DNA from 4 places in the Romboutsia sp. 1001713B170207_170306_H8 genome. Region 2 is predicted to be linked to each of the others. Evidence: riboswitches for the same ligand, from Rfam matches in the RefSeq annotation. Region 2 holds a riboswitch; each other region holds the start of a gene.
What was found. A riboswitch is a leader RNA that binds a small molecule or an ion and turns the genes downstream of it on or off. The one in region 2 is predicted to bind S-adenosylmethionine.
Positions count from the first base shown of each region.

Region 1 (2,209 bases), on a different contig from region 2:
AAAGAATAATCCAAATGCATATATGACTTCAGAAATAATGGATAGATGTGAAATTTATGCAGATTTTACATTAGATGTTAAAAAGATGTATGATGAAGTTTGGTTAAATATAAAATCAAATGATTAATATATGTGAGGGAAGATTAAATATCTTTCCTTATTTTTATGCTATAATTTAATTCAAATGAGCTTAGGAAACTAGAGATAAAAAAGGGGGAAGGCTTATATGCCAATAAGAATACCAAAAGAACTACCAGCATTTGAAGTTCTATCAAATGAAAATATATTTGTAATGAATACACAAAGGGCTAACACACAAGACATTAGGCCTTTAAAAATAGGAATATTAAATCTTATGCCTATAAAAATTCAAGCAGAAAATCAACTTTTAAGGTATTTATCAAATACACCACTTCAAGTAGAAATAACATTACTTCAAACTAGAACTTATAAGTGTAGCCATACACCAATAGAACACTTAGAAAAATTTTATAGATATATAGATGATGTAAAAGATCAAAAGTTTGATGGGCTAATTATAACTGGAGCACCAGTAGAGAAAATGGAATTTGAAGATGTTGAATATTGGGATGAGTTAAAAGAAATAATGGAGTGGACTAAGAGCAATGTATTTTCAACAATGCATATATGTTGGGGGGCTCAAGCTGCACTTTACTATCATTATAATATTGAAAAATATACTTTAGATAAAAAATTATTTGGAGTATATAAACATTGGAATAACTGCCAGTATGAAAATTTGACAAGAGGATTAAATGATATATTTTATGCTCCACACTCAAGACACACATCAATAAAAAGAGAAGATATAGAAAATATAAAAGAATTAGATATATTGTCAGAATCTGAGGAAGCTGGAGTATTTATAGTAGCAAGTAATGATAGAAGGCAAATATTTATAACGGGTCATTTAGAGTATGATAGAGATACTTTAAAAAATGAATACTTTAGAGATTTAAATAAAGGTCTTGAAATAGAAATTCCTATGTACTACTTTGAAAATGACGATGTAAACTCTATACCTAGAGTTAATTGGAGGGAAAGTGCTAATATAGTATTTGGAAATTGGCTAAACTACTGTGTATATCAAGATACACCTTATAATATTAATGACATAGGAATTAATTTGGTTAAAGTAAAATAAATTTTATATAAATAAAATAAATAAGTTTGTTGCATGATGATATAATGTAAAATACAATATACTTAATTAAATAAACTTAAATGAAATCTTATTTAGAGAGGTGGAGGGATAGGCCCTATGAAACCCAGCAACCAGTATTAAAAATATATGGTGCTAATTCCTACTTATGTATTATTCATAAGAAAGATAAGAGAGTATGCTTTGGAAATTAGGCCCTCTTTTATAAAAGAGGGTTTTATTATTTTTTTTATATATTATAGGGGGCATTAAGAATGGGAAATAGAAAATTAGGATTTGATACAATACAAGTTCACGGAGGACAAAATCCAGATCCAACAACAGGTTCTAGAGCTGTGCCAATATATCAAACTACATCTTATGTATTTAACAGTGTTGAACACGGAGCAAACTTATTTTCACTTAAAGAAGAAGGTAATATTTATACAAGGATTATGAATCCAACAACAGATGTTTTTGAACAAAGAATGGCACTATTAGAAGGCGGAGTAGGTGCAGTTGCGGTAGCATCAGGTTCAGCAGCTATAACTTATGCTATTTTAAATATATTAGGATCAGGAGATGAAATAGTATCAGCAGGAACTTTATATGGAGGTACTTTTAACTTATTTTCTACAACGCTGCCAAGACTTGGAATCAAGACCACATTTGTAGACTGCGATAATCCTGAAAATTTTAAGCATGCTATTAATGAAAATACTAAAGCTTTATACATTGAAACTATAGGTAATCCGGTAATAAATATAGCGGATATAGAAGCTATTGCAAAAATTGCACATGAAAATAATATACCACTTATAGTTGATAATACTTTTGGAACACCATATTTAGTTAAGCCCTTTGAATTTGGTGCAGATATAGTAGTTCACTCAGCTACAAAGTTTATAGGTGGTCATGGAACGTCTATAGGAGGGGTTGTAATTGATTCTGGGAATTTTGATTGGGAAGGTAGTGGTAAATTTGATGTCCTTGTGGAGCCAGATTCAAGTTATCATGGTATGAGCTACACAAAAGATGCAGGTAAAG
Region 1 is NZ_JADNAX010000003.1:32,769-34,977, reverse strand. It holds gene I2A66_RS07195 (ABC transporter substrate-binding protein) at 1-127, shown strand, start outside; gene metA (homoserine O-acetyltransferase MetA) at 227-1,165, shown strand; SAM riboswitch class I at 1,251-1,358, shown strand; gene I2A66_RS07185 (O-acetylhomoserine aminocarboxypropyltransferase/cysteine synthase family protein) at 1,438-2,209, shown strand, end outside.
Region 1: another riboswitch for S-adenosylmethionine. It lies ahead of I2A66_RS07185 (O-acetylhomoserine aminocarboxypropyltransferase/cysteine synthase family protein); the one in region 2 lies ahead of I2A66_RS12255 (MetQ/NlpA family ABC transporter substrate-binding protein).

Region 2 (2,209 bases):
GCCATTCCAAAATCATTATGTGTATGCATTTCTATATCAAACTTAGTTTTATTGTATAATCCAAATATAATATCTTTTATGGCAAATGGTTCCATTACACCTACAGTATCACAATATCTAAATCTATTAGCTCCAGCTTGCTTTGCTAATTCTATAAATTTAACTAAAAAATCAAAATCTGCTCTAGATGCATCTTCACCATTAACAGAAACATATAATCCATTTTGCTTTGCAAATTCTACTGCTTTTACCATATTTTCTAAAACCCATTCTCTCGAAGTTTTTAACTTATGTTGTATGTGTATATCAGATACTGATACAGAAATAGCAACTGCATCTACACCACAATCTATAGAATTTTCTAGATCTGTAATCACTGCTCTATTCCATGCCATAATACTGGGTTTTAAGTTTCTTTTACATATAGACTTTATCACTTCTTTCTCATCTCCACCCATAGCAGGTATTCCTACTTCTAATTGATTTATACCTAAATCACTTAACATTTCTGCAATTGCTATTTTTTCATGATTAGCAAAAACTACACCTGCTGTTTGCTCTCCATCTCTTAATGTTGTATCAACTATACTTACTCCCTTAGAATGTTTTTTGTCAATAACACACATAAAATCCCCCCTTATTTATATCATTAAATTTTATACTAGCTGCATAATTTATTTAATAAATTTCATTTTATTATTTTTATAAGTTAGATTTTAAATCTTTTTATATATTATATTCGTTATTTTTCAATGTTGCATTAATTTTATAATATTTATTAAATTAATCAAAAATGAAAGTTTTTATATACATATTTCATATTCAATAAAATTTTATTTATTAATATATCTTATAGCTCAAAATTTCATCAAATTTAATTTATATTCAGAAAAATCTAAAAAGTTATTTACAATTTGATTAATTTATATTAATATAAATATAAATTAAATAAGCCTTATCAAGAGAGGTGGAGGGACTGGCCCTTTGAAACCCGGCAACCAGTATATTTCTTATATACATGGTGCTAAATCCTGCAGCACATAGCTGGAAGATAAGTATAAACTGAAGTTAACCTGAGTTTATACTCAGGATTTTTTATATTTTTTAGGCTTATTTCATAATAAACTTAAGGGGGATCTTATATGAAACTTAAAAAATTATTTAACAAGAAATTATTAGGAGTCGTGTTATCTTTAACACTAGGTATCTCAGCTGTAGGGTGTTCAACTAAAAGTAATGTATCAAGTAAAAATGATAAAACAATAGCTGTTGGCGCTATGCAAGTTCCAGGTACAGAATTATTTGAACATCTAAAATCTGAAGTAGAAAAAGAAGGTTATGAACTTGAAATAGTAACATTTAATGACTATACTACTCCAAATACAGCATTAGCTGATAGTGAGATTGACGCTAATTTATTCCAACATAGACCATATTTAAATGAATCTATAGAAAAGCAAGGATATGATTTAACAGATGTGGTAGGACTATATGAAGTTCCTCTACAAGCATACTCAAATAAAATAAAATCTTTTGATGAATTAAAATCTGGAGATAAGTTTGCAATACCTAATGATCCAACAAATGGATCTAGAGCCTTAAAAATATTAGAAGATGAAGGAGTAATAAAATTAAAGGAAGGTGTAGAACTATCTTCTGCAAAAGATATAATTGAGAATAAAAGAAATATAGAATTTATAGAAGCTGACGCTAGTCAATTGCCTTCATTATTACAAGATGTAGATGCTGCATTCATAAATGGTAATTTTGCTGCTGCTGCCGGATTAGATGCAAATAAACAAAGTATATACTCTCCAGAAATAGACGGTACATACGAAAATGTATTAGCATGCAGAACTGAAGACTTAAATAGTGAAAAAATAGAAATATTAAAAAAGATTTTAACATCTGATGAGTCTAGAAGCTTCTTAAAAGAACATTATAAAGGTATAATAATTCCTACATTTTAAATATAACTAAAAATAGCTCCTACATGTTATTTAACATAATAGGAGCTATTTTATATAATTTATTATTTATTTTTCGCTTTTTTCATAGACTGAATTGCTTTTAATGTACCCATCTTAGAATGATCAAATGTAAGTCCACCTTGGAAGTATACATTATATGGAGGTCTTATAGGAGCATCTGCACTTAATTCTATTGAAGATCCTTGTATGAATGCACCTGCTGCCATTATTACTTCACT
Region 2 is NZ_JADNAX010000006.1:61,791-63,999, forward strand. It holds gene nifV (homocitrate synthase) at 1-626, opposite strand, end outside; SAM riboswitch class I at 953-1,058, shown strand; gene I2A66_RS12255 (MetQ/NlpA family ABC transporter substrate-binding protein) at 1,143-1,970, shown strand; gene I2A66_RS12260 (methionine gamma-lyase family protein) at 2,033-2,209, opposite strand, start outside.

Region 3 (2,209 bases), on a different contig from region 2:
GGAAGTAAAATGGAATTAAAAAAATTATTAGCACTAGGATTAGCGTTAGGTTTATCAGTAGGATCAGTTGGTTGTACTAATAAAAAGGGTGAAACTACAACAGATAATAACACTAATACAACACAAAATAGCACTACAACACAAGATAATGGGTATTTAAATACAGAGTATGCAAATACTTACTCTGGTCTTTACACTAATAATATATCTCCTTTAAATAATTATGCAATGTATAGTAGTGTAGATGAAGTAAATAACGCTTATAAAACTAAAGAATACCCTGGTAATGAAAAATATTTATCAGAAGTAAAAGCAGCGTATCAAGATAGTAAAGAAAAATTACAAGCTTTTGTTAATGGATTAAAAAATGATGCAAAAACTGATGATGCAAAATTAAAAGAAGCAAATCAAGAGCTTATAGATGAAGGTGAAGATTTAATAGAAGAAATAGATGAAAAAATAAGTAGATTAGATACAATTCCTAAAGATGCATACAATAAGAGCCAAGATGAATTTATTAAATTAGTTGATGATACAACTAAAGTTGAAAATGATGTTAGATCTGAGTTTGATAAAATGATAAAAGATATGAATAATATGTTAGGAATAGATACTACATCTAATAATGGAAAAAACAAATAGTCTAAAAAGTGTGCAAAATAAAAATATTCAGAAAATATATTGACATATGGAAAAAAAACTATAATATATAAATCATAGAAGTACAAAATAAAATAATTCCTTATCAAGAGAGGTGGAGGGACTGGCCCGATGAAACCCAGCAACCAGTATATTTTATATACAAGGTGCTAAATCCTGCAATTCATAAGAATTGAAAGATGAGTATAAACTGCTTACAAAAGCCTGAGTTTATACTCAGGCTTTTTAAATTTAAAGCGTTAATTGAATTATATTTGGGAGGAGTAAATATGATAAGCATTAAAAATGTAAACAAATATTATGGTGATACTAAGGTTTTGAATAATGTTAATATGGAAATTAAAAATGGGGAAATTTTTGGAATTATTGGCCATAGTGGAGCTGGAAAGTCAACGCTGCTTAGATGTATAAATGGCTTAGAGGACTATCAAGAAGGTTGCGTACTTGTAGGAGAGAAAGAAGTCAAATCATTAAAAGGAGAGGGACTTAGATTACTTAGAAAAGATTTAGGAATGATATTTCAACACTTTTCACTATTAGAAAGAAAGACGGTATTTGAAAATGTAGCCTTACCATTAGAATGTTTTAAATATTCTAAGAAAGAAAAAGAAGAAAGAGTAAAGGAATTATTAGACCTAGTAGGTTTAAGTGATAAAAGTAATATTAAACCAAGAAACTTAAGTGGAGGTCAAAAGCAAAGAGTAGCAATAGCAAGAGCATTAGCATTAAATCCAAAGGTTCTTCTTTGTGATGAAGCAACTTCAGCATTAGACCCAAATACTACAAAATCAATACTTAGTTTATTACAAGATATAAATAAAAAGTTTGGAATAACAATTATTATGGTAACTCACCAAATGGAAGTTATAAAGCAAATATGCACAAGAGTAGCAATAATGGAAGATGGTGAAGTTTTAGATATAAATGAAACAGAAGAAGTTTTTTTTAATGATAGTAAAGCACTTAGTAAGTTAATTGGGGAAGAAAATATAATTTTACCAAAAGGAACTAATATAAAAATATTATTCCCTAAAAATGTTTCTAACAGTTGTGTCATAACAAGTATGGCTAGAAATTTAGATATAGATTTCTCAATCGTATTTGGAAGGTTAGAGAAATTCAGAGATGAAATATTAGGGTCATTAATTATAAATGTATCTTCAGAATATGGAGATAGAGTTAAAGCATACTTAGAAAGTGAAGGGCTAAGATGGGAGGAGATAAACAATGAATCAAACTAGTTTAAGTACATTTTTAACAGAAATTTTAGGAGAAGCGCTCTTAGAAACATTATACATGATATTAGTACCAACAATACTTGCAACAATAATTGGATTTATATTAGCAATAACATTAGTTGTAACAAAGCCAAATGGATTAAAGCCTTGTAGTTTAATATATAAAGTATTAGGATTTATAGTTAATATTTTTAGAAGTTTCCCATTTATTATACTTATAGTTGCTTTAATTCCATTTACAAGACTAATAGTTGGCACATCAATAGGAGAAGAAGCTGCAATAGTTCCTATAACTGTTGGTGCAGCTCCAT
Region 3 is NZ_JADNAX010000003.1:168,858-171,066, reverse strand. It holds gene I2A66_RS07855 (hypothetical protein) at 10-642, shown strand; SAM riboswitch class I at 740-846, shown strand; gene I2A66_RS07850 (methionine ABC transporter ATP-binding protein) at 930-1,901, shown strand; gene I2A66_RS07845 (methionine ABC transporter permease) at 1,888-2,209, shown strand, end outside.
Region 3: another riboswitch for S-adenosylmethionine. It lies ahead of I2A66_RS07850 (methionine ABC transporter ATP-binding protein); the one in region 2 lies ahead of I2A66_RS12255 (MetQ/NlpA family ABC transporter substrate-binding protein).

Region 4 (2,209 bases), on a different contig from region 2:
TACTTTTTAAGTAGCAAGAAGTAAAGAAAGAGCTATAGTTTCTGATAGTTCTAAGACAAAGCTAAGACGAACATTATTAAATGAAAATCTATTGCTTTCATCAATCTTATCTACTATACCTACTATTGAGTAACTTCCAACTTGAGGTAGTTTTTTACCAACACCTTTTCCAGGTAAAATAGGACCTTTTCTAATTTGTATATTACCTATACTATTTTTAGCTCCTAGGCAAGCATCTATAGCTAGAAACTCTCCTTTAGGATGAAGATTTTTTATTTCTTCAATTGACTCGTATATATTTAAAGCATGAATAGGATTATCTAAAGTACCGTAAACAGGGTATTTAAAATCGCTATTTTTTAGCATAGTTCCAACTAAAGGGCCAAGAGCATCACCTATAGCCCTATCTGTTCCTATACAAATAACAATAGTATTTTCGTTTATAATATCTTTTAGTATTAAGCTTAACACTTGAGCTACATTTTCTTTTTTATAATTTACTTTAGCTAAATACATAGGAACACCTCCTTCAAAAATATATGAATATATAATCTAAAAAATGCCTAACCTTAAGTTTTAATAACGCATCATATTATAATATAAAAGTAAATTTTAAATAATTACCCCTACTATATATTATATAGATAAAATCACAAAAACTTGTTATTTTTAAATAACAATTACTGACATATAAAACTATATATCCTTGACATTAAATTAAAAAAATAGTAATATATATCTAAAGTTAATAATTAAAATAAAAAAAGAAAATATTATTAATAAGGATAAAAACGACTCATAATAAATATGAAAATATTTATTACCTTATCAAGAGAGGCTGAGGGATAGGCCCTATGAAGCCCGGCAACCGCCCCAAAAGGGAAAAGGTGCTAATTCCTACAAGATTTTTTATAAGTCTTGAAAGATGAGGTTAGTTAATTAGTACATTAAATGTGTAATGATTAACCTCTTCTTGTATAAGGAGAGGTTTTTTTAATTGAAAAGATTAATAGTTCAATTAATATAAACCCCTACAATTTATACAAAATAAAAAAATATAATTTATTAAATTAAAGGGAGGATATAAAATGGCAAGACATTTATTTACATCAGAATCAGTTACAGAAGGGCATCCAGATAAGATCTGTGATCAAATATCAGATGCAATACTAGATGCATTATTAGAAAAGGACCCATTATCAAGAGTAGCTTGTGAAACAACTGTTACAACAGGTTTAGTTTTAGTTGCGGGTGAAATAACTACATCAGCATATGTTGATATTCCAAAATTAGTAAGAAGTACAGTAGAAGAAATAGGATATACAAGAGCTAAATTTGGATTTGACTGCAATACTTGTGCTGTAATTACATCTATAGATGAGCAATCAGGAGATATAGCTATGGGTGTTGATGAAGCTTTAGAAAATAAGGTTGGAGAAGTTACAGAAGAGGAAATTGAAAATGTTGGTGCAGGAGATCAGGGAATAATGTTCGGTTTTGCATGTAATGAAACTGAAGAATTAATGCCACTACCAATATCATTAGCACATAAATTAGCTAGAAGATTAACTGAAGTTAGAAAATCTGGATTACTAGATTACTTAAGACCTGATGGTAAAACTCAAGTTACAGTTGAATATGATGGAACTAAAGCTATTAGAGTTCATACAGTTCTTATATCTACTCAACATTCAGAAGATATAGATAATGATACAATAAGAAGAGATTTAATAGAGCATGTAATTAAACATGTTATACCAGCTGAATTACTTGATGAAGAAACTATGATATATATAAACCCAACAGGAAGATTCGTTATAGGAGGTCCTCAAGGGGATACAGGTCTTACTGGTAGAAAAATAATAATAGATACTTATGGAGGATATTCTAGACATGGTGGTGGAGCATTCTCAGGAAAAGATCCAACTAAAGTTGATAGATCAGCAGCTTATGCTGCAAGATATGTTGCTAAAAATATAGTAGCAGCAGGACTTGCTGAAAAGTGTGAGATAGAGTTAGCATATGCTATAGGTGTTGCTAAGCCTTTATCAATATTTATAGATACATTTGGTACTGGAAAAGTTTCAGAAGAAGCATTAGTTGAATTGGTAAATAAAAACTTTGACTTAAGACCAGGAGCAATTATAAGAGATTTAGATCTAAGAAAACCTATCTATAAACAAGTAGCAGCTTATGGACACTTTGGAAG
Region 4 is NZ_JADNAX010000007.1:12,084-14,292, forward strand. It holds gene yyaC (spore protease YyaC) at 7-516, opposite strand; SAM riboswitch class I at 823-932, shown strand; gene metK (methionine adenosyltransferase) at 1,089-2,209, shown strand, end outside.
Region 4: another riboswitch for S-adenosylmethionine. It lies ahead of metK (methionine adenosyltransferase); the one in region 2 lies ahead of I2A66_RS12255 (MetQ/NlpA family ABC transporter substrate-binding protein).